3 regions of the Allocoleopsis sp. genome follow, and region 3 is predicted to be linked to each of the others. Evidence: riboswitches for the same ligand, from Rfam matches in the RefSeq annotation. Region 3 holds a riboswitch; each other region holds the start of a gene.
The links. A riboswitch is a leader RNA that binds a small molecule or an ion and turns the genes downstream of it on or off. The one in region 3 is predicted to bind cyclic di-AMP.
Positions count from the first base shown of each region.

Region 1: linked by a shared signal. The riboswitch ahead of ntrB (nitrate ABC transporter permease) and the one ahead of V6C93_RS30550 (hypothetical protein) in region 3 are both predicted to bind cyclic di-AMP.
Region 2: linked by a shared signal. The riboswitch ahead of V6C93_RS13535 (glycosyltransferase) and the one ahead of V6C93_RS30550 (hypothetical protein) in region 3 are both predicted to bind cyclic di-AMP.

Region 1 covers NZ_DATNPA010000595.1:3,636-8,965, forward strand. Annotated here, with positions in the region: gene V6C93_RS28560 (ABC transporter ATP-binding protein) at 1-484, opposite strand, end outside; gene V6C93_RS28565 (ABC transporter substrate-binding protein) at 615-2,036, opposite strand; gene ntrB (nitrate ABC transporter permease) at 2,206-3,057, opposite strand; cyclic di-AMP (ydaO/yuaA leader) riboswitch at 3,153-3,310, opposite strand; gene V6C93_RS28575 (OmpA family protein) at 3,471-5,255, opposite strand.
Region 2 covers NZ_DATNPA010000282.1:16,296-24,486, reverse strand. Annotated here, with positions in the region: gene pstB (phosphate ABC transporter ATP-binding protein PstB) at 106-933, shown strand; gene V6C93_RS13535 (glycosyltransferase) at 1,123-2,400, opposite strand; cyclic di-AMP (ydaO/yuaA leader) riboswitch at 2,559-2,708, opposite strand; gene psb27 (photosystem II protein Psb27) at 3,075-3,476, shown strand; gene V6C93_RS13525 (family 10 glycosylhydrolase) at 3,900-5,384, shown strand; gene V6C93_RS13520 (hypothetical protein) at 5,556-6,425, opposite strand; gene V6C93_RS13515 (serine acetyltransferase) at 7,694-8,191, opposite strand, start outside.
Region 3 covers NZ_DATNPA010000643.1:6,747-14,937, reverse strand. Annotated here, with positions in the region: partial or broken gene V6C93_RS30575 (hypothetical protein) at 1-61, opposite strand, end outside; gene V6C93_RS30570 (DUF4327 family protein) at 645-866, opposite strand; gene V6C93_RS30565 (AAA-like domain-containing protein) at 1,332-2,531, opposite strand; gene V6C93_RS30560 (AAA-like domain-containing protein) at 2,553-4,403, opposite strand; gene V6C93_RS30555 (glycine-rich domain-containing protein) at 4,740-5,282, shown strand; cyclic di-AMP (ydaO/yuaA leader) riboswitch at 5,397-5,538, shown strand; gene V6C93_RS30550 (hypothetical protein) at 5,697-6,116, shown strand; gene V6C93_RS30545 (DUF2949 domain-containing protein) at 6,205-6,411, shown strand; gene V6C93_RS30540 (CHAT domain-containing protein) at 6,699-8,191, opposite strand, start outside.

The DNA.
Region 1 (5,330 bases), on a different contig from region 3:
GTTTCATCCCACCAGAAAGTTCATCGGGGTATTTATTAGCGGCTTGGGTTAAATTCACCATTGCCAAATGTTCGCTGACTATCTGTTTTTTCTCAACTGGAGAAGCTTTTTTAAACACTTCATCCACAGCCAACCGAACATTTTCTTGGACTGTCAGCCACGGCAGCAGCGAATATTGCTGAAACACCATCATCCGCTCTGAACCCGGCTTACGAATCTCTTTACCCTCTAATCGCACCATTCCGGACGTGGGTTTTTCCAACCCAGCGACAATTTTGAGCAACGTGGATTTACCGCAGCCAGAGTGACCAATTACAGAGATATATTCATCTTCACCAATGGTGAGGTTAATCCCATCTAAAATAACCAGTTCACCGCCATCTGCACTGGGATAAGATTTGACAACATTGTCAATTTCGAGAAATTTTGTGCCGTTGAGAGTGGCAGAATTGCCTTTGGTGGGGAAAGAACTAGATTTAGTCATAGGAAGGGGTTGAAGGTTGAAGGTTGAATAGTTGAAGGTTGGATGGTTGAGGTTGAAGGTTGAAGGTTGAAGGTTGGTTGTAATTGGTTAACCTGCAACCTGGAACCTGTTAACCTGCTAACGCTTTTACCTAAGACAGATAAAAGTGTTTGGGGCTATTGGCATGGATTTCAAAGCTTTTGAGATAGCCAACTGGATCACTCGGGTCAAACGCTTTGTTGTCAATAAAGACTTCGGCGGGTTCAACTTTGTAATCGTCTTTGGGACATTGAATACCCATTTCAGTAGCAATCTCTCGATAGAGGTCTGTTTTCCAGCCTTCTCGTGCCTTTTTTTCTGCATCTTTGGGAAATTCAGGAATTTGTCCCCAACGGGCTGCCTGGGTCATTAACCAGATACTTTCCGATTGCCACAAAAATGTGGAGTGGTCTCCTGGAATTTTTGCAAGTTTAGGGGGTAAGTCAAAGAAAATGGTGGTGTATGGGTCTTCATCTATGCGCTTTTGGTTGTCAAAGCCGCCGTAGTTGTATTCCCCAACAATGGCTGGTCGCGTAAACTTATCAACTGGGGCACCCTTTTTCTTCGGTTTAGAACCTGTATAAGAGGGGCTTGTGATTAATTTGGCGACTTCAGGGCGGTTTTTGGGGTCACTGCAATACTGGCAAGCTTCAATCATCGCTTTGACCAGGCTGCGGTAGGTTTTGGGGTTTTCCTTGATGAAGGATTCCATGACCCCTAGGAGTCTATCTGGGTGTCCGTACCAGAGTTCTTTCCCTTGGGCAAACGTAAAGCCTACCCCCTCGTTACCTGTGATGGCTCGCGTATTCCAGGGTTCTGCCACCATGTAGGCTTGCATTGCCCCAATCCGCACGTTATTCACCATCTGGGGTGGTGGAATGATGATCACCCGAAACTCGTCTGAGGGATTGACACCTGCGGCGGCAGATAAGTAGCGAACAAAATATTCGTAGATGGCAGAACTTAAGACAACTGCCCAAATACGTTGTTCTGGGGGTTGGCTGTCAAAGAAGCCTCGGAAATCCTTGCCAAATTCTTCTAAGTTGCCGTTGTAGTCTCGCCACGGACGGACGCCATAGTTCCACATTTTTTTGTTCATGGTCATGGAGTTGCCGTGCCGATGAATCGTCATCGCTGCACAAAGGGGCGCATGGCGGGCACCTTCAGCACCGATTCTGGCGTTAGTAACTGCCCCAGAAACCACAGGTGCGGCATCGAGACGCCCAAAAATAACGCCATCGCGAGAGTTGGCCCAGCTTGCTTCGCGGCTGAGTTTAACATTGAGTCCGTATTTGCGGAAGAAGCCTTTTTCCCAGGCGATCGCAAACGGTGCACAATCATTAACGGGCACATACCCAACGGTAAGATTGGGTTTTTCTAGGGTTCTGGGGTCTACAACGGGTTCTAAGGCTAAGGCTGCTGCGGAGAGTTGATCGGGTGCAGTAACGCCCTTGATGGCACAAGAGGATAAGGCCAATCCTGCTGCCGATGCGCCTGCTTGTTGCAGAAATCTTCGTCGATTCAAAGAATTCATGGCGGTATTAGGGGATTGGGGATGGGGTGATAGTTTATTGATAATCCTGGGGAGTAAGTTGAAGGATTCTCCCGCTCTCCCTTGCTCAGTTGTTGTTGATTAGTAGTCGCAAGATGAATCAGCTACCCTCGTAGCTGAAGCTAATCCATTGTCAGTTGCTCTGAAAGCTTTAGCGAGAAGCTTGAACTGGGCGACGAGTCACCCAAGCTTGAAATTGGCCCAAGGCATAGTCAAGAACTAGGCCGGTTACGCCAATCACAACCACTGCCAAAAACACCGAACTCAAATTTAAGCGGTTCCATTGGTCCCACACGAAGAAGCCAATGCCGATACCACCGGTGAGCATTTCCACAGCAACAATAACCAGCCAAGCAATCCCTAAGCTGATGCGTAACCCGGTGAAGATGTAGGGTAAACTCGCAGGCCAAATAATTTTTGTAACTCGTCGCCAACGGGGCATTTCCAGCACTCGTGCTACATCCAAATAATCTTTGTTAATGCTGGATACGCCGAGAGCCGTGTTAATAATCGTGGGCCACAACGAGGTGATAAAGATGACAAATATTGCCGAGGGTTCTGCTAGGTTAAAGATTGCCAGTGCGATCGGCAACCAAGCCAAAGGGGATACGGGTTTAAAAATTTGCACCAAGGGATTGAAAATCAGCATGGCTTCTCTGGACATGCCAATGAGAAACCCCAAGGGAATCGCCACCGCAGCGCCAAGGAGAAATCCCAGTAACACGCGCCTTAAGCTTGCCAATAATAACCAACCGAGTCCTAAGTTACCAGGGCCTTTGCGAAAGAAAGGGTTTGCGTATTCTGCGCTATCAATCAGTGCTTGAAGCGGGGTGGGCATTAACTCGCTTAAGAAGGTGGCAGCAAACCACCACAGCAAGAGAACTCCTGCAAACCCAATCGCTGGGAATAAGACAGCATCTCGGACAATTAATGGTCGTGCTTTTTTCCAAGACGACTGAGCCGCAACTGTGAGGATCGCAGCCAAATTTAGCTGGAATACCATTTGCAATGCCTCCTGTCAATATCAGGTACAAACAACCTGAGCAGTACCAGCCAGGATACTGACGAGATCGAGACATTACAAAGAATGCTGACTCTTCAGTCTCCTCTCAGTGCCGACGAAGTTAGCTGACGGGCTAGGACTGAGAGATGTCCTTCTCTACTTCTGCTTACAAAACGAAACAGAGTTTAGAGATACGCCCCAAATATTGGTTCCTCCGCTCCAGCTTTACCGATTGTTTGGGTTACTACCCTGGTGAGCCGCTGGATTAGGCTGACTTACTCTAGTTAATGCAAAACTATACCATAGCTTTTCAATTTTGTTTCTCTTTCCCAAGAAATAGTTGACATTGCCTGGAGCTGTGCTGTTAATAAGGTAATAAGGCAGGCACCCACTCGGCAGACTTCGTTTTTGATTCAGGGGTTGGCAGTGGCTCTGTTGGGGGAATCAGTCAGAATTACTTTAAAAGAGACACGGCGATTCAATCCTCCATCCTGTTGCGTCAGCTCATTAGGCAAAAGTTCATTGGGGTTTACCACCTCGGCAGAAACATAAGTAGTGTTGATTCCTTGAGATACAAGAGTAGATATAACAGCCTGAGCACGCGCTTGGCTTAGTCTAAGATTTGCCTCTTTTGAGCCTGCCTTGTCTGTGTGCCCTAAAATTTTAATCTGAATATCTCTATCTAAAGAATAGGCGGAATCTAGGAGTTTTTGAATTTGACTGACGAGCGTCTGTAAGGTAGCATCCTGACCGGGTTCAAGTTCTGTAGAACCTTTACTAAAATAGAGGACTTGTTTCTCAATCTGTTCTTTTAAAGACTCAAATTCTTTTAAATCCGTCTCTGTAAGATTGTCCTGAAATTGAGTAATTCCAGGAATGAATCGTGCCCTTTTTCGGGTTTCAATAATCCATTCATGAGAAGCGTAACCCGTAGCATAGAGAATACGGTTTTCATCGACTCTCAACGCCACTGTTTTAGGCGCTTGTAGCAACTCCTCTGCTCTTTTTTCGATTATTTTTGCATCGAGTGAGAGGTAAGGCTCCCATCGACTGATGACTGCATTTGGGTTAACATTGGCTTGTTTGATCATCCTGATAGGATCGGCTGCCAATGGATCATGCAACCCTGAGATAAAATATTTACCAAGACGTTTCTGGGCATTTATCACCGTAATCCCAGGCTCGGCGTTCAGTTTTTTCAGATAAGCTTCCCAGCGGCGGTTGTCTCTAATAGAAAAAAAGCTCCAAATCCCTAGAGCGATCGCTAGTGCGCTTCCTAAAGCCCATACATAACGATATTGCTGTTCTTGTTTGACTTTATACTGAGATTGAAGGCAAGCTTCAAGATCAGATCGGCTGGCTTCAAATACTGACAAATCGCCATCAAAAGAATGAAGGGCACTGCTAAACTTCAGGTTGATTTTTTCAATCGTTTCTTTAAAGACTAGCTTTAATTCTTTTGGGGGGTGCCCCCGAATCAGGCCAGCTAATATCGCCCGAGGAGTCTGTTCAATCCAAAGGGTGAGTTCTCCAAATTGCCATGTTTCAAATGTATCACCTGCTTCTACGGGGAAAGAGTCTTGAACAAAATTCTGGATAGCCGTCAACATAGCTGAAACTAAATCCGCGTCTTGAACAACCGCCGCTTCTCCTACCAGATGTTGCAGCATTAATCCTGTGGTTCTGTGAATGAGGAAGACTTGCTCAACCCGGTACACAAGTGTGCGCAGAAGAACAACTTCAGCAAATGATTTTCCTGTTTGTAAGGCTTCTAGTCGCCACTTAAAGCTTTGTGGCGACAAACTATGTTCAATTGTTTGATTGAAGGATTGCATCATCGTCTGAAGGGCTGTGGAAATAGCCTTCCGTGTCGCTGGCCCGATTATAGGAAAAAGGGCATCGGCAAGAATATTCAAGTCTTTTTTAACAGAAAAGTGGATGGCTTCTTCAATGGTGGGGACTATTGCTTCGCTAAGCTGTTTATCTTGCATCGAGCGAATGATAACGGCTTCTGGAAGCAATCGGCTTATATCCTCTGCCTGAAGGTTTGGGTTATCCAATCGCTCATACAGTTTGTCAAGTTTGCTTTCGTCAAAACCGAGGATAACACCGCGGAGTTGAGCCAACTGATCAGGGTCTGGAGAATGATGATTGTTTGGGTTCTCATTGCCGACTTCATGGTTGGAATAGTCACTCATGTCTCATAATCCCCTGATTTACAATTGGATTTTATGGCTAAGTAACCTCATCTAGCTGTAGCTATTCTACTTTCT
Region 2 (8,191 bases), on a different contig from region 3:
CCTGTGTCGGAGCTAAGGATAAGTTTTTAAAGGTTTACAAACAACAGCTAGGAACGGCGCACTCCTGTATCGGAATCTAAACACAACATCCAGGTTGGATATTTTATGCCTTCTAATCAGAAAACTGCCAGCTTTCATCATCACGCTAACCATCAAACTGAAACCGTGCTACGGGCAGAAAATCTTGATATCTACTATGGAAAATTTTTAGCGGTTAAAGGTGTTAATCTTAACATTCCCAAAAACCGGGTAACGGCCTTCATTGGTCCGTCTGGTTGTGGCAAAAGCACCTTGCTCCGATGCTTTAACCGTCTTAACGATTTAATCAATGGATTCCGTGTAGAAGGCAAAGTTTATTATTATGACCAAGACCTATACGCGCCCAATGTCGATCCAGTAGAAGTGCGACGGCGGATTGGTATGGTTTTCCAAAAGCCGAATCCTTTCCCGAAATCAATTTACGACAATATTGCTTATGGGGCGCGAGTGAATGGCTACAAAGGTAATCTGGATGAGTTAGTAGAGCGATCCTTGCAGCAAGCTGCACTCTGGGATGAGGTCAAAGACAAACTCAAGCAAAATGGAATGGCGCTATCCGGAGGACAGCAGCAACGGTTGTGTATTGCCCGTGCGATCGCCATTAACCCAGATATAGTATTGATGGATGAACCTTGCTCCGCCCTTGACCCGATCTCTACACTCAAGGTCGAGGAATTGATGCATCAGCTCAAGGAAAACTACACCATTGTGATTGTGACTCACAATATGCAGCAAGCCACGCGAGTGGCTGATATGACTGCCTTTTTTAATGCCAAGGCAACTGAAAAGGGTGGGAAAATGGGCTATTTGGTGGAATGCGATCACACGGAAAATATCTTCCAAAACCCACAGCAAGAAGCGACTAGAGACTATGTAAGCGGACGATTCGGTTAAAAGTGACAGCGACCCGTGATTGAGTGACCCCTGCGGACGGCTGAGTACTCACTGTTTTTGAGTAATACCAAATCCGTTTTGCTCACCCTCTTATTATTTAACGGGTAAGGGGTTGGGACTTCTCATTATCCATTACCCATTACCCAAAAAATTAAAGGAGTGTACGAGTCGGATTTGGTATAAAGTGTATTACGCCGCCACCTGCGGTTTTTGAACAGATTTGACAGCCACTTGAGACATCAGTTTACTGTAAACAGAATTAAGCCTACGAGCAACGCTCTCCCAGCTCATCGCAATTTCTACCCGTTGTTGACCAATTTCACCCAACTGGTCTGCCCAAGCGGGATTGCTCAGGATGCGGTCAATCCCTTGGGCAAAGGCGGCTTCATCTTGGGGTGGCACCAGTAATCCTGTAACTTCTGGGATAACAGTAAACTGCAAGCCGCCCACTTTACTGGCAATTACGGGCGTCCCACAAGCCATAGCTTCAATGGCGACCAGCCCAAAGGGTTCATAGTGACTGGGAACTACACACACATTGGCGGCTGCATAGTAACTGGGTAGCTCAGCATCCGTGAGTCGTCCAGGGAAGAAGGTCATCGCCTCTAGGCCGAGTTCTTTAACAATAGCTTTGATGCGATCGCACTCCATACCGTCACTTTGACCTGGACGGAAACCACCCGCAATAATCAACCGCACATTGGTATTGCCGTTCCACCGGGATTGAGCAATCGCCCTGACCAAAGTTTCGATTCCCTTACGTGGATCGAATCGACCCACATACAGCACCACCTTGGCTTCCGGTGGAATCCCCAGTTGTTCCCGCGCCTCTTTTCGTGCGATCGAGCCCATCCGCTCGATATCTGTACCACAGGGAATGATTTCAATCATTCCTTTAGAAGAAACCAGATTCCGCATATGTTCCTCTTCTTGAGGACTTGTCGCAATAATCCGATCCGCTGTCTCCAGACAAGCTTTTTCCACTGCTAACCGCGTCGAAGCGATCGCAGGAAGGTTACTCACAGCCCGATACTTAACCGCTCCTAACGAGTGGTAAGTATGCACCTGTTTCAAAGGTTGGAGCTTTTTCAGTTCCATCCCGACCCAAGAAGATAACCAATAATTGGTATGCACCAAGGGATACTGGTATCCTTCTTGTTCCTGGAATGCCTGAAATTGCTGTACAAACTCTGGCAGATAGCCAAAGACCTGATCTCGATTAATAAACTTTGCTGGTCCAGCCGTTAATCGGATTGTGCGGCAATTAGGCTCATGTTGAACAATATTCGCTTGATCGGGATCGATTCGGCGAGTAAACATATCCACATGCCAACCCTGTTTAGCTAGTGCTAATCCAACTTGACGCACATAAACGTTTTGCCCACCGGCCTCTTCTTTTCCAATTTCTGCGGCTGGGTCGCCACTAACAGAAATCAACGCAAGACGGCTCTTTTCATTGATAAGCATGATACTTTTTCACCTCATGAGTAGCTGCCCTGGCTTGAACTCAGGAGGTACGATTGATATAGTCATCTTCTCAGAGTCAAGGACAGGTCAACGAATCGGACTAGTACCAGCCAAGGACACTGACGAAAACACAAACATTAATTAATAATGCTGAGCTTCCAGTCTCTTCTCGATGCCGACGGAGTTAGCTGACGGGCTAGGACTGAGAGATGTCCGTCTCCTTTCATCTCCTTAAATGAAGAAGAGATTGAAACAGAAGATGCGCCCCATAAATGGTTCCCCCGTTCCAGTTTCAGTTTTTATATAGGTGCCTTTGTAACCCTGAAACTGAATTAGGCCGACTTACATGAAATACGTTTGAATTACATTAGAATATCATTGTATTGCGTTTTACAGGATTAATCAACATCTCAAGAGGTATCGTTTTCTAACAATTGGTTACTAAATATTGCGCTATCAGCTGATAAAGGTGCTTAAGCACATAAAGCTCAACAGTCAAACGTCAAAAATAGTAATTGCTCTTCGATTCTCTATTACTTAGTCTCTAATTTCCGTGATAGATGGAAGCAGAACGTGGAGTGTGGGTGTAATACAGGTAAGGCGATCCCCGAAAGCACCAATCCAAGATAGGATAGGTTCTAATTTTGAAAATCCGTTTGTTGTGAATCATGCTGATGAAGCGCTATATATCACGTCTTGTTGCCCTCATTTTGGTTGTTGTGATTGGTCTAATGGGGTGTTCCTCAACCAGTGTTGCAGGTTTGACTGGAGATTATCGCCAAGATACGTTGGCCTTGTTGCAAAACTTGAGAACAGCCATTGAATTACCGGAGGATGCACCAGACAAAGCAGAAGCTCAATCAAAAGCGCGTGGAGCAATTAATGAGTTTGCCTCCCGCTATCGGCGAGATAGCTCAGTGACTAACCTCAGCTCTTTCACCACGATGCGAACAGCTTTGAATTCTTTAGCGGGTCATTATAGCTCTTACCCTAACCGTCCCTTACCGCAAAAGTTGAAGAATCGCCTAGAACAGGAATTCCGGCAGGTCGAGAGCGCCCTGAAGCGAGGCGCTTAGAGTTATCCGACTGACATTCCGAGGGTGTGCTACTCCGTCCCGCTTGTGCGTTAGCGCTAGCCTTCTTCGCTAAACGCTAGCGATTCAAAGGCCAGAGAGTACCCCGCTTAGAACTCCCTAAGCTGAGCTACCCGTCAAGAAGACAATTCACGCTAACACCCCACTTAATGGCAGGGGTATTTATCCTTAGATTTTATATCCTTGGAGGGTTTGATCCGTCAAACCCTTCTTTTTGCTTTTAGATTGGCGCAATCTCTGATACGATTTCTTTTTTTGTCTGCGTCCGGAACAATGGGTAAAAGAGGTGAAAGCGGAAAATAGCTGGAAAACTCTAAAATTTCCAATTGGTTAGCAGTCTGCGAAGACTGAGGACGCCAACTCTCTGTATTTTTTGTGGTGTTTGTAGGTGTGGTGTTTGTAGAAATGTCTAACAGTTCTCTCCAAAGGGCGCGACAGTGGAGGCGTCTGCATCGCCGCTTGGTTGTCGCCCTCTTGACTAGTAGTAGCTTGGTCAGTCAGTGTTGGTTGATGCAAACAGCTCAGGCTCAAACAACGGCCTATTGCCAGTTGCCCAACGAGGCGATCACCCAAAAAGAAAACTTACGTATTGGCGCGTTAAAAGGCAACACCGACTCCGACAAGCGCTACAAGGCCCTCGTAAAGCAACACGCCGATTACTTGCGGCAATGCCGCTCTCGAACTTGGCCCAATACCCAGTCCATTTGGCTGCGCTTATACCCCTGTGATGCTCGCTCTGGAGGGATTGATGATATCTTAGACCGTCTGGTTAACCGAGGCTATAACCAGGTCAACGTTGAAGTGTTTTATGACGGTCAGGTACTCTTACCGATGTCTGATAACCAAACAGCTTGGCCCTCTGTTGTGCGGACGCCAGGGACTGACAAAACCGACCTGTTGGCGCAGATGATTCAAAAAGGGCATGAGCGGGGTATGCGGGTTTATGCCTGGTTGTATACCATGAATTTTGGCTATTCCTACGCTCAGCGCGCAGACCGCCAGGGGATGCTAGCTCGTAATGGTAGGGGAGAGACGAGCGTGTCTTACGTCCCAGACGGCTCTCAAGTTTTTGTTGACCCTTACAACATGCAAGCCAAGACTGACTACTACCAAGTTGTTCAGGGTATCTTGAAGCGACGCCCCGATGGAATTTTGTTCGATTACATTCGGTATCCCCGTGGTACAGGGAGTGATTCCGTCGCCGCCAGAGTGGAGGATTTGTGGATTTATAGTGAGGCGGCAAAACAAGCTCTATATGACCGCGCCCTCAACCGGAAAGGACGAGAGTTAATTCAGCGCTACATCAGTAAGGGTTCCATTAATGCTAGCGATTTGGCAAGCGTGAATCAACTTTATCCAGAGGAGGCAACTCCTTTGTGGCAGGGTCGAACTCCCTCACCAGGAGACTCATTGGCATCTCTGCAATGGCAACTCTGGCAGCTCAGTGTTGCTCACGCGGCTCAAGGGATTTTGGACTTTTTAAACTTAGCAACTCTCCCAGCCAAGCGTGCTGGGATAAAAGCGGGAGCTGTATTTTTCCCAGACGGCAATCAAGCGGTTGGTCAAGTCGGGTATGATTCTCGTCTACAGCCTTGGGATCGATTTCCCAGTTCCCTAGAGTGGTATCCGATGTCTTACGGAGTCTGTGGTAGCACTCGGTGCATTGATGATTTGGTCAAGCGAGTTGTGAGTCGGGCGGCCCCTGGTACTCAGGTGATACCGGTATTGGCAGGAGATTGGGGAAGGTCTGTTAGCAATCGTCCAGCCCTGGAAGTCCAGATGCGAGCACTGCGCCAAGAGGTACCGCAGATTGGTTCGGTGAGCCATTTTGCTTATTCCTGGCAAGACCCAGCCTCAGATCGCGATCGCAAATTTTGCCGATTGGATTAAGTGGTCAACTCTCTAAGAAAGCCTGTCTCATAAGGGGAGGATGCAGCAATCGGGGGAATTGTGGCTCTCCCACTCCCCGCCTTTCCTAGGTGGAAATTAAATCAGTGTCACTTTGGAGAGTGCGATCGCTTCTCCTCTTAACCCATAGAAAGTAAACTGGCACTCAGCTTACTAATACCCAAGCTTTTGGTGATGCAGTCTCAGCATACGCTGAGCTATGTCTAACGGTACATTTACATTTTCAAAATCCTTAATCCCGAACATCCCGGTACTAATATTGATCAGCTGCCAGTAGCCTTCATCTCGAAGCAAAATAGCGTCTCCTCTCAGGTCTTCTATTGCCCAAGTCACAATGGCGTATGCCCCTTCAAGAGTTACCTCTATAAACCTCACATTCTGTTGCTGCTCACCCCACTTATTGACCATATATTCAGTCACAACGTCCTGGCTCTCTCTGATAGTTGCCTGCTGGGTTTCCGCCACTACAGATGCGTTTTTCAGTAATACCGTTAATAAATTTAAATGAATATTTAAGTGGTAAATCATTGCTCCTAGTTGGCGGATATAATGAACTAGTTTTTCATCTATTGCCATTAATTTAATAGACTGACAAAATTCTATTTCACTATTTCTTTTTTCTATATATTCGTTGAATTCCCTAATCAGCCTAAATATACTGTTGTTTGGGTTTTCTAACATATAGACTACATACTCATCTACTAAGATTTGATGAGTCGGTAATTCCTCAATTATTTTTTTGAATCTTTCTTCATTAATAGGAGCCACTAAGACTTTTTTCAAGTCTTTATCTTTTTTATTTATAAGGATATTTAGTTCACGGCGAATGATCTGATCGGCTTTACGTAGGCTAAAAAATATATCATCTACTTCGAGAGCAAGGGAAGACAAAAATGTATGCTCTTCTCGTGTTTCTATATTCTTGTTATTGGATCGCATTGGAGTAGCTTGACAATTCATTTCGGGAAGAAATAGTTGTTCTGTCATACAAGTCATAGTTGGAACAAAACCTGTACTGTTCATAAAATATCTCTGGATAACTTAATAAGGATTGCTCTCTCTAACATTTAATTCTTTCAAGGCTTTGAATTCTGAGAACATTTATATGACCCTAAAAGAACCCTCAATGTTAACAAAATCGATGTGAAGAGCTAGCTATAGTAAGTTTGATGCTCGTTTTCCGTCGATACTTGGTGTTTTTTGTTGACGCAGTAGGTTGCAGCTTCCACTGACACGACTCATTTGCAGAGCTTTACAAGTAGCGCGTAAGGACAATCGCAGCAAAGCGTCATCGAAGAGTAGGAATCAAGAGGATAGCCTTAGGACTCTTCGTCGCAACACATTTAGAGCTAGGCTTCTTTGAAGGAGTAGGAATATTCTTTCTGAGCGTCTGCTACGCAACCGCTTCAACCACATTTCAGATCAAACTCCACACAGTCAGTACAGAATTGCCCACGTTTATAGCAAACTAGGGATGACACAAGCTCTCACTAAGAGGTCAACTATTCCACTACGCACTAAGGCAAGCTTCAGTTGTGACTTCAATCCCAGGACAATTGAAGGTCTATTCAATTGAAGCTGAACAAGTAGATAACCCTAGATAACCCTGCTGTGCTTACCTGGTAGCCCACTATCTGCCAGAAGACTGTGCTTGCCAGTCTAAGGCTTTCATTCTGTAGACTCTTGAGCATGTCATACGTTGTATGACTTGTATTACCTATGTGAATACTATTGCAATTTGCTGACAACAGCAACAAATTCAAGCAAACTTTATTAAGTCTTTAACAATTACCGAGTACAGACTTGCACCAATTTGTAGAGAAATGACGTTCGCTGGAGTTTGGCATACCCATGCCTTAAGGCTGTCTAGGGAGGAAGCAACGGATACCCTTTTGGATGTTAGATTTTGGATGCAAGAATTTTAAAAGCCTTGCTATTGGCTCGTTTGGGGATTTCTCCATCGAAGGAATAAAGCACAACGATATGAGAAGCGATCGTAAGACAATCGGTAAAACAGACGTTTTTCAAGACTTACTCTCCCACTGTTATTACTCTCACCGGAGAATTTTGAAAAAAGTATTGATGTGGCGTTGACAAAGTCTTCGTACCCTCCTAACTAGGCCGAAACGTAATACTCTTCTGCACCAAGGCTTTTCCTCGATTAGCTAGATCCCCTCTGCATCAGCTTTGCACCAGTACCGATGAGGAAGGGAAGCACCGAAGCTTTCCTCAGAGCAGCCGGAGAGGCAGGGGAATAATTTTTACAGGTGGGTGATTGCTGTAAGCCTGCACTAGGAAGCTTGGATGAGTTTTGCAGGCACCCCAATCGCCGTAGCTCCCTCTGGTACGTCATATATTACCACAGCATTCGCACCAATCTTCGCATGGTTGCCAATGGTGACAGGACGAATAATTTTGGCACCAGCACCAATATCAACATGACCACCAATTTTTACCCCTGCCACAACTGTTACCTGTTGTAAAATCAAGCAATTGGGGCCAATAGAGGCATCCGGATGAATCACAACACCAGTCGGATGAGTCAGAAGCAATCCCCCTTCAATTTGGCAGTTTATGGGAATATCGGCAGCAGTGACAATACTCCAGAATCGATGCTGGAGTACGTTCCATTTACAGAAAAGACGCCCGATAATTCCACCTCGTTTCTGCCACTTTTGATACTCACGGATTGATTTGAGTAGTTGTCGCGAGGGGTTCCACCAGCACTCACACACTTCACGACTCCAATCAGGCTCTGTAGCCGAAATATGTTGGGTTGTTGGGGATTC
Region 3 (8,191 bases):
TCAGTAACTGTTTTAGATCAAGTTCTTCTGTATTATTTTGAGTCGCTTGTGCAGTTGGCATAAAATTTCCCAATAGTAATTTATTTCTCTTGCGGTCAAGTATGTACCCGATTGATATTTGGCGGCTTCAAGGATTTTTCAAGTAGGAGTTAGATGAGGGGAACTCGTGCATTCCAGTATAACGACTGGAAGGCTTGCAACCGACCTCTTCTATTTGTGCCTAACTCATCTGGAAAAAGTCGGGAACTGAGAGACTAGCAAAAATAAATGAACAACAGACAATATCTCAAGGGGCACAGCATTGCTGTGATCCTTGGAAGGCATAGGGATAACTTTTTTCGGTCTGTCCTTGAGCGTAATCCTTAGAGTCAGAGGTTCTGTAGGGTAACGGCTAGGTGTTTTTGGCAGTAATTTAAATTATCTACATAGGCAAGACCCCTATCATATCCCTCCTAAGAGAGATGCTACGACTCAAGAGGTAGAGCCTTACAGATGATACTGAGTTTAGGTTGCGCAGTGCATTGGCCTGATACCAAGTTGCAGTTAAAGATAGTCGTTGCTCTCTCCCTGCTTCCCCTGCTCTGGCTATCTAGTAGGTTTGAGCACAACTCGGTATGAGCCTGACTATAGTCGATTCATAAAATCTAGTCTTCTTGCCAATCTTCACGGCCTAGTAGGTCAATGAGGCGATCGCGTAACAAAAAGTCATTCTTCTCTAGCTCGGTTTCAATGCAAACCCATTCGCAGGCAGGAATATATTGACAGAGAGTATAAATAGGCTGCTGGCGCGTCAAAAGTCCCTTGTTGACGAGTTGGCGTGCTTCATCCTTGATAGCGTCTATCGAGTATTGAATCGACGTAACCATAAAGCATTCTCTCGCTTTTTATCAGGGAATAAAGACTCAACATAATGAATAGTTTGTCTCTCCCTTAAACTTATCAAAAAATCATGATTACTACTTCACACTTCATATTTCTCATTAATATCAAGAGGGTGCGGTCAAAACCCGTTGGTAATGTCCAAAACTTTTCTCCGCGTCCGTCTCAACCAATGACTGATAACCACACCCATCTCAAGATTAGTAGCTCCCTTGCTGCAACTTGGTATGAGGAGGCAGAAAGCAGAGGTTAAAAAGCTTGTACAGTAGACCTCTTGCATAAATCTTGGAATGCCCCCTAAATCCCCCAATTCTGGGGGACTTTGAAGCTCCTGCTCCCCCCAAAATTGGGGGGCTGGGGGGGCGAAAATTGAATGAGAGCAAGAGGTCTAGTAAGCTTTTTAACCTTTTTCAACTGGATAGTTATTTCTGCCAAGCTGGTCTAGTGCAGAACTATCGGGATTGTAGATTCGCTAAAGTGTCCTCAACCCAAGCGAGATTAAAAATCGATTGGTAGATTCGGTTATAAACCTTTAACTGGCTATCCTGTTTGACAACTAAGCCTGATAGCCGTAATTCCACTTGCTCGGGGCTATCATTGGCTAAAACTTGCCCTTGTCGCAAAATTTGTTGATACAGTCCTAGCCGTCTAACTGTACGTTGCCCACTCTTAAGGATGCGATCGCGCGGAGCGCAACGGCAAAGCCGATCGCGTATCGTTCTGAGGTGCTCTGGCTCATCCTGTGCTTCCCAATTCTCAATCAAGCGTGATTCTACTAGCATGGACAGATTGTCTGCCGGAATGCCTCCATTGACGCCTAACTCCTGAAGGACGAGTTTACACAATTTCTGCGTTAAAAACGGTTGACCACCGGTCCAATTCAATATCTCTCGAATCACAGCATTTGAGTTAGGAACTCTGCCCACCAAACCTTGAGCTAAAGGTTGAACTTCGTGCAATTGAAAACCCGTGAGTTCGATCGCGCAACCCCCATTAAAGGGTGTGGTGTAATTTGTAGAGCGAATCAAATCAGAGGGAGTTGCCACCCCCAAGAGAATCCAGGTGAGGCGATTGTATTCCGGCTGTTCAGCACGCTGGTTGTAACACGACTGGATTAGGGCAAAGAAATCATCGATTGAGAAATTGAGCGTTAGAATACTGTCAATTTCGTCTACAAAAATAGCAATATTGTCAGGAATTCGTCGAAGCAACACCTGATCTATAAATTTACTTAAGCGCTGCACGGGGGAGAGAAATTCGTAAGTTACGGCAGCGGCATCTAGTCCATCAGAGCTATCCTGTAGGGAATCGCCCCACCAAGTTTCGATATCAAAATGATCTAAAAGATTGAAACTACTCGCTAAGGTATAAATGATGCCTGCATACCATTGCTCAGACGTAATATTCTGATTACCAATGGCTGTCAGGTCAACAGCGGCACAGCTCATTCCTTCAGCTTGCAACCGCTGCATGGTTCGCACGCGTAAGCTGGATTTGCCCATCTGTCGCGAGTTGAGTACATAACAAAACTGCCCTGCCTTTACGCCTCGGTATAGGTCAGCATCAGCCTGCCTAATCACATAGGTCGGGGCTTCCAGCGGCAGGCTTCCCCCGACTTGGTACTCATCAACCCCTCTGATTTGGGTGTACATTAGCTACTCCTGTGGGCAAGTTTAGGACAAGGGTGTGAGACGAGCACGGAAATACTCGCGATATAAATTGCAGCGGGGCGTTACTTCATTGCCTTGCAAATAGACCAGTCCCATGCTATGCAACTTAAATCCTTGGATGGGTTCTAACTGGACAGGACTATCCACAGACACCACTTTGTATAAACCTGCGGCTAATTCTGGATGCTGGGACAAATTCCACAAGTGCCGCCGCAAATGGTCGTTATAAAGTCCGGCATCGGTAGGAGCTGTCTCTAAAAGTTGAGGAAGTGTAATCTCCTGTCGGGCAATGTGGTAGAGTGCCAATCGCACGAGGTAGGGATGACCCCCCACCATTGTCATGAGTTGCCTAATTTCTGGAGTCCCCCAAGCTAGTCCATGTCGCTGAGCTAAATCTTGCACCTGTTCGGACTTAAATTCGGGTAACTCAATCGGTAGACCGACATTAAACGGGGACTGATTAATATCCATTGGCACGTAAACTTCGGTGGAATGGACGACCACTAAGCGAAGTTTTCTCCAAATCTCTCGATTTTTGGCTTCTTCATGCCAGGCTCGCAACAGACCAAAAAAATCAGCGGTGAGTTCTGGGTATTGTAAGACCCGGTCTACTTCATCTAGGCCTAAGACGAGAGGTTCGGTTGTATTCGCCAGTAAATAGCGCTCAAAGTAAGACCTACAGCTGACTTTGCTGCCAAAAATTCCGTTCCAATAGTCAGCCAATCGAGCTGGTAACTGGAGCTCTAGGGCAACAACCGCACAAAACCACTTTAAGAACTGCTCCAGGTCGGTGAACACTTTGCTATCCGCCAACTGAAAGCTTAAAGGCACGGTACGGTAGCCTAGATTCGTCGCACGCTGGAGAATCCGAGCCATTAACGAGGTTTTACCCATCTGCCTGGGTGCTTTGATCCGGATGAGAGCACCGGGTTTTGCGATCGCTTCGTAGCAGCGTTCATCAATCCCCGATCGCTCCACATAAAAGGCAGACGCCAACTCCACCTGTCCCATTGGTAATTCTGGCTCCGCCACAGGCTGGGGTGGGTGATTTGGAGTGAGGGAATAGGGACTGAGGAATTGGGTATTTTCTTCTGCCTTGTCTGGGGTAAGTGCAAAGGTACTCTTATCAGAGGTTTCCCCCTGGTTGTTGCCAGAGGTCAACAACTCCAGGACGGATTGCACAAGGATTGGGGTATCTTCAGGCGATCGCCACTCTTGCTGAGCAATTCCCCGAAGATAACCCCGCAAGTCATGGTTCAGTAAGCTGATTGGACAATTAATGCGAATGGGTAAAATCCCTGGCTTGCCATCCAGTCGAGTATCCCGCAACGCCTTTGCCCATCGCACCTCTTCGGTTACCATTTCACTAGAAGCCGCAAGCGTTGATAATAGCAAAAGCAAGTGATCACATTGGTTTAATTCGGCATAGATTTGCCGCAATCCGGTGGTTGCCATTCGCAGAGTGCCATCAGCGATAAATACTTCGTAGCCTTTGGCTTTTAAAGCGCCCTCTAACTGAGTTGCACAACTTTTGTCTAGTTCAGAGCCGCCATAGTAACTGAGCAAAATTTTTGTACCCTTTTTCAGGTTCTGAGTACCTGCTCTAAATAACTCTGGCTTGTACTTCGCAAAAAGAGAAATCAATTCAGGACGGTGTAAGTAGCCAGAGTCTTGCGAATGGGAGAGGCCAAATGCCTTGCATGTATTCTCAATATGTTTTCTCACCGTAGCTTGAGTAATATGCAGCTCTGAGGCAATTTCTGCATCTTTTTGACCCGCCAAAACTTTCAGCAAAACCTCTTCCTGTCGAGGCGTTAGCCCTGCAAAAGCCTTTGTAAACTCTGCGTGGTTCATACTCTCTACTCTGAAAATAGGGACTGGGGAATTGGAATTGAGGCTTAAGGAAGACAGATTTTCAGGGTTTATAGAAGAACACAGAAGATTAGGGTAAAACGCATAAACATAAGACCGGGAATATTTTTCTATGTTTTTTGAAACTATACTCTTCTTTCACCACTCATAATCCATCCATTGATACAGTGGTAGCTTCGTGTAAGCAGTTTCACAGGTGTGTAGCGATCAAGAGCAATTTTTTCGGTTGTGAGTGTTGACTACACAGATTTCCTAGCCGCTTGAACACCTTGGCATAGTGAGAAAACATACAGCCGTAGCCAATGAGGTTCTCAACCTATGTTAGTTGTCAAGGAAGCTTTGTCTGCACAATCTTTAGCTTGCATGGAAAAGCTGAAAGCACTCAACCTGTCGCCAATAGCAGATTACCTGATGAACCCCCAAAATGGTTATGGGTGGAGTCGCCAGCAAACGCTCCAAGCCATTGGACGCTATAAGAGCTTCTTGTTCGTGAGCTACCTGCATCCTGATATTCTGGTGGTGCCAACGCAGGAAATTGATCGCGTCTGGCACTCTCACATTTTGCATACACGCAAATATCGTCAAGATTGCGAAGGACTGTTCGGCTATTTCATCGATCATCAACCAGATTCTGAGTTTTGTTCACAGAGCAATCGACAAAATTGGGATGCAACTTTTGTTGAAACTCAATCACTCTTGGCGCTGTTCGAGGAGTACTTCAATACAGACGCTTCAGCCGAGTTTGAGTTGCATCAAGATAAAGCGTTCAACTTATTACAGGAAAAGGTTCAATCCGTCAATGATGCTGACCCGATCAACTTACATCTGCATCCTAGTGCTTGTGGCAGACCTCGCTGTTAAACAATCTACACCTGGCGAAAGATTTGGCATCCTAATAGAAAAATGGTATAATAATAAAAAATAAATTTAATAAGTCAGCCTAATTCAGTATTAAGCCTACAAGTTCGTTGGACTGTACGGTGAGTGCTGGAACGGAGGAACCAACTTTTGGGGCAAATCTCTAACCTTATCTTCACTCGTCAAAGAGCAGTTTAGAGAAGGACATCTCTCAGTCCTCGCCCGTCAGCTAACTTCGTAGGCATTGAGAGGAGACTGAAGAGTTGGCATTCTTCCAGGAATGTGTTTGAACTCGTCAGTGTCCTTGGCTGGTATCTAGTCGCTTCGTTGTACCTGCCCTCGACCCTGAGGAGGATTATATTAATCTAACTTCTGGCGTCTGAGGCAGGAAATGTAGTTAAAGGATAGAAATTTATCATGTTCCTGAGCCCAGAGCATCCCAGCGCTTTTACGTCCGTTGATTATGATTTCATTAGAGAAATGGGCGCAGAAGACACCCTTTGGCAAAATCTTGCCGTGTTCCAAGAAATTGAAAATGTCTTGGAAGATTATCCTGAACATCCCTATCAAGCTGCATTTTCTATTGCTGAGTTGCGCCAAAAGCTAGTAGCTCATGTCCTGAAGCATCTCCCCCATCGGGATGTAGTGATGGGTAATGCACAAAAACCCACAGTGGATGCGAAGCCTCCTTATCGTTTAAAGCAGGAGCGATTACGTTTAGAGGCGTTGATTCGCGGGAGCATTCTTCATCTGCTCCGAGAAAATGCTGATTGGGTGAGTCGCCGACTTCAGTCCTTCGACAGTTCAGGTAATAACAGCTTAAAAACACTTCGATAAAAAATGGGTTATTAAGAGCGTTCAAAAATTTCGGTTCGCTCTTGAGAGCTTACTTTTAGTACTGACAGTTCTGTTTATTTTTTAAGATATGGAACTCAGTAAAAAAGACATTCAACTCATTCATTTTTTACAAGACAAACTTACGATTTCCGCTTCCTCTATTTCTGTAGCCTTACGAATGCGTCAACGAGCTTCAGAACCCTTACCGATTATTCTCTGGCAGTACGGATTGGTTTCTCTACAGCAACTCGAACGGATTTTTGACTGGCAGGAGAGATGGGAGCTTCGTCCATAAGCTCGCTCTTGTGAAGCGTCGAAATAAAATAGTTCCTGAATGTGCGATCGCTCTTTCCACCTCCTGGTGTGTGGCAACTACTAGAGCGATCGCATTCCTTATTAGACCTCTTGCATCAATCCTTGAAACCCCTCCCCAACCCTCCCCTAAAAGGAGAGGGAGTAAGATTTTTTCCCCCCGTTTCGGGGGACTGAGGGGGGTTAATTCGACTTTCAAAACAGGTCTATTGCTCATCAGATACCGATGCACATTCATCTCCGTATCACCTGAATTATTCAGTATTGTTGCTACCAAGGATTACCGATTAAAGTGAACGCACTCCAGAAGGAAGGACGTGTCAAGTCGATGTCTCCCAAAGCCGCCAGATTGGGCGGTAAAGCGAAACTACCCCGCTTGGTGACAAGCTTACCCCCCTGTAATCGCACCTCACCCCTCAGCATCGCTAACTGAGCAAGTCTGAGTGCCTCAGCTTTCATGGGAACTTGTTTGAGTTGCTCGTAGAATTCGGCCATTAAACCCAGAGTCCCTTCATCGCTGACGTACCACAAACTTGCTAAGACAGTCTTCGCTCCAGCTTGCGCTGCCAACCCTGCAAATCCCAACTCGTTCTGTTCATCCCCTAATGCCGTGCGACAAGCACTCAAGACTAACAGTTCTACAGGGGGTTTGTGCAATCCCATCTGCCGCAGTTGTGCTAATCGCAGTTGAGTATCCCATAGTTGGAGATAGGATTTTTCTGGTGCTCCGGGTAGATACTGAGCATGGGTGGCTAAATGGATAATGCCAAATGGCTGAGAATTTCTAGCGGCTTGCAAATTGGGTAGGGTAAAGCTGTCATTGAGGAAGGATTTCCCTGACCAGAGGCTACCTGTAATGACGGACAATTCTACAGGTACAGAGGGTAAAGGACTCTTGTCCGCAAATTTCTCGATACCCATTGCTAAGACAGAAGAATTCCTCACATCCGAGTAGCGGGTATCGGTGAGAGAAAGGCTGGGCATTAAGCTAACACTGTAGCGTTCGATGATAAAGTGTTTGCCATCGTGAAGGGCAGCTAAGGGAATACTGCGTAAGCCAGCATCCATGATGTAGGCGAGATTGTGAATGTGTAGCTGTTGTAAGTCGGGTTCTATAGGAGCCACCAGCCACTGATACATTTTTTTGGCAGGGGCGAGAGAACCCGTGCGCTCAGTGGGATCGGTTATCTTGCTTCTAAATTCCTTGACCATACGAAGGACTTCGGCTCTGGTAGCCTTCGTGGTGCGGCGAATGGGCTTTCCTTCAGCTGTGATGAGAACGAGTTCTAAGCGATCGCTCGGACTGGGAGTTAAGGCACGCAATAAGGTAGATGCGGCTACACCAGATTTTTGCGCTTGACCCGGTTGAGAAGGAGACGCAGGGGGAATAGTAGCAGGAACAAACACGGCATAGATGATTGCTGGTTTGATACCAGTAGCACTCTCAACTTTTTCTAAGGTATTTTGCACTTCAGAAAGAGTGACACGCTTTGTCTTCCCCTGTCCGGTATCTTTGGCAAAGTCATTGCTCAAGGAATCATCAATCCCAATTGCATTGAGGCGATCATTTGGAAGTGGTGGCTGCGAGGTGAGCGGTGCTTGTGGGTTGATCAGGTCAACAGGTTTGAGGAGCGGGCTAGAAGTAGAACCTGGGGTGGGTGGGGTAGAGTTAGAACCTGGAACGCTAATAATCCCAATATTGCCCAAGTTGTAGGTATAGAGATAGGAGTTGCCAGTAGGAATCGTGAAATTGCCACTGGTAA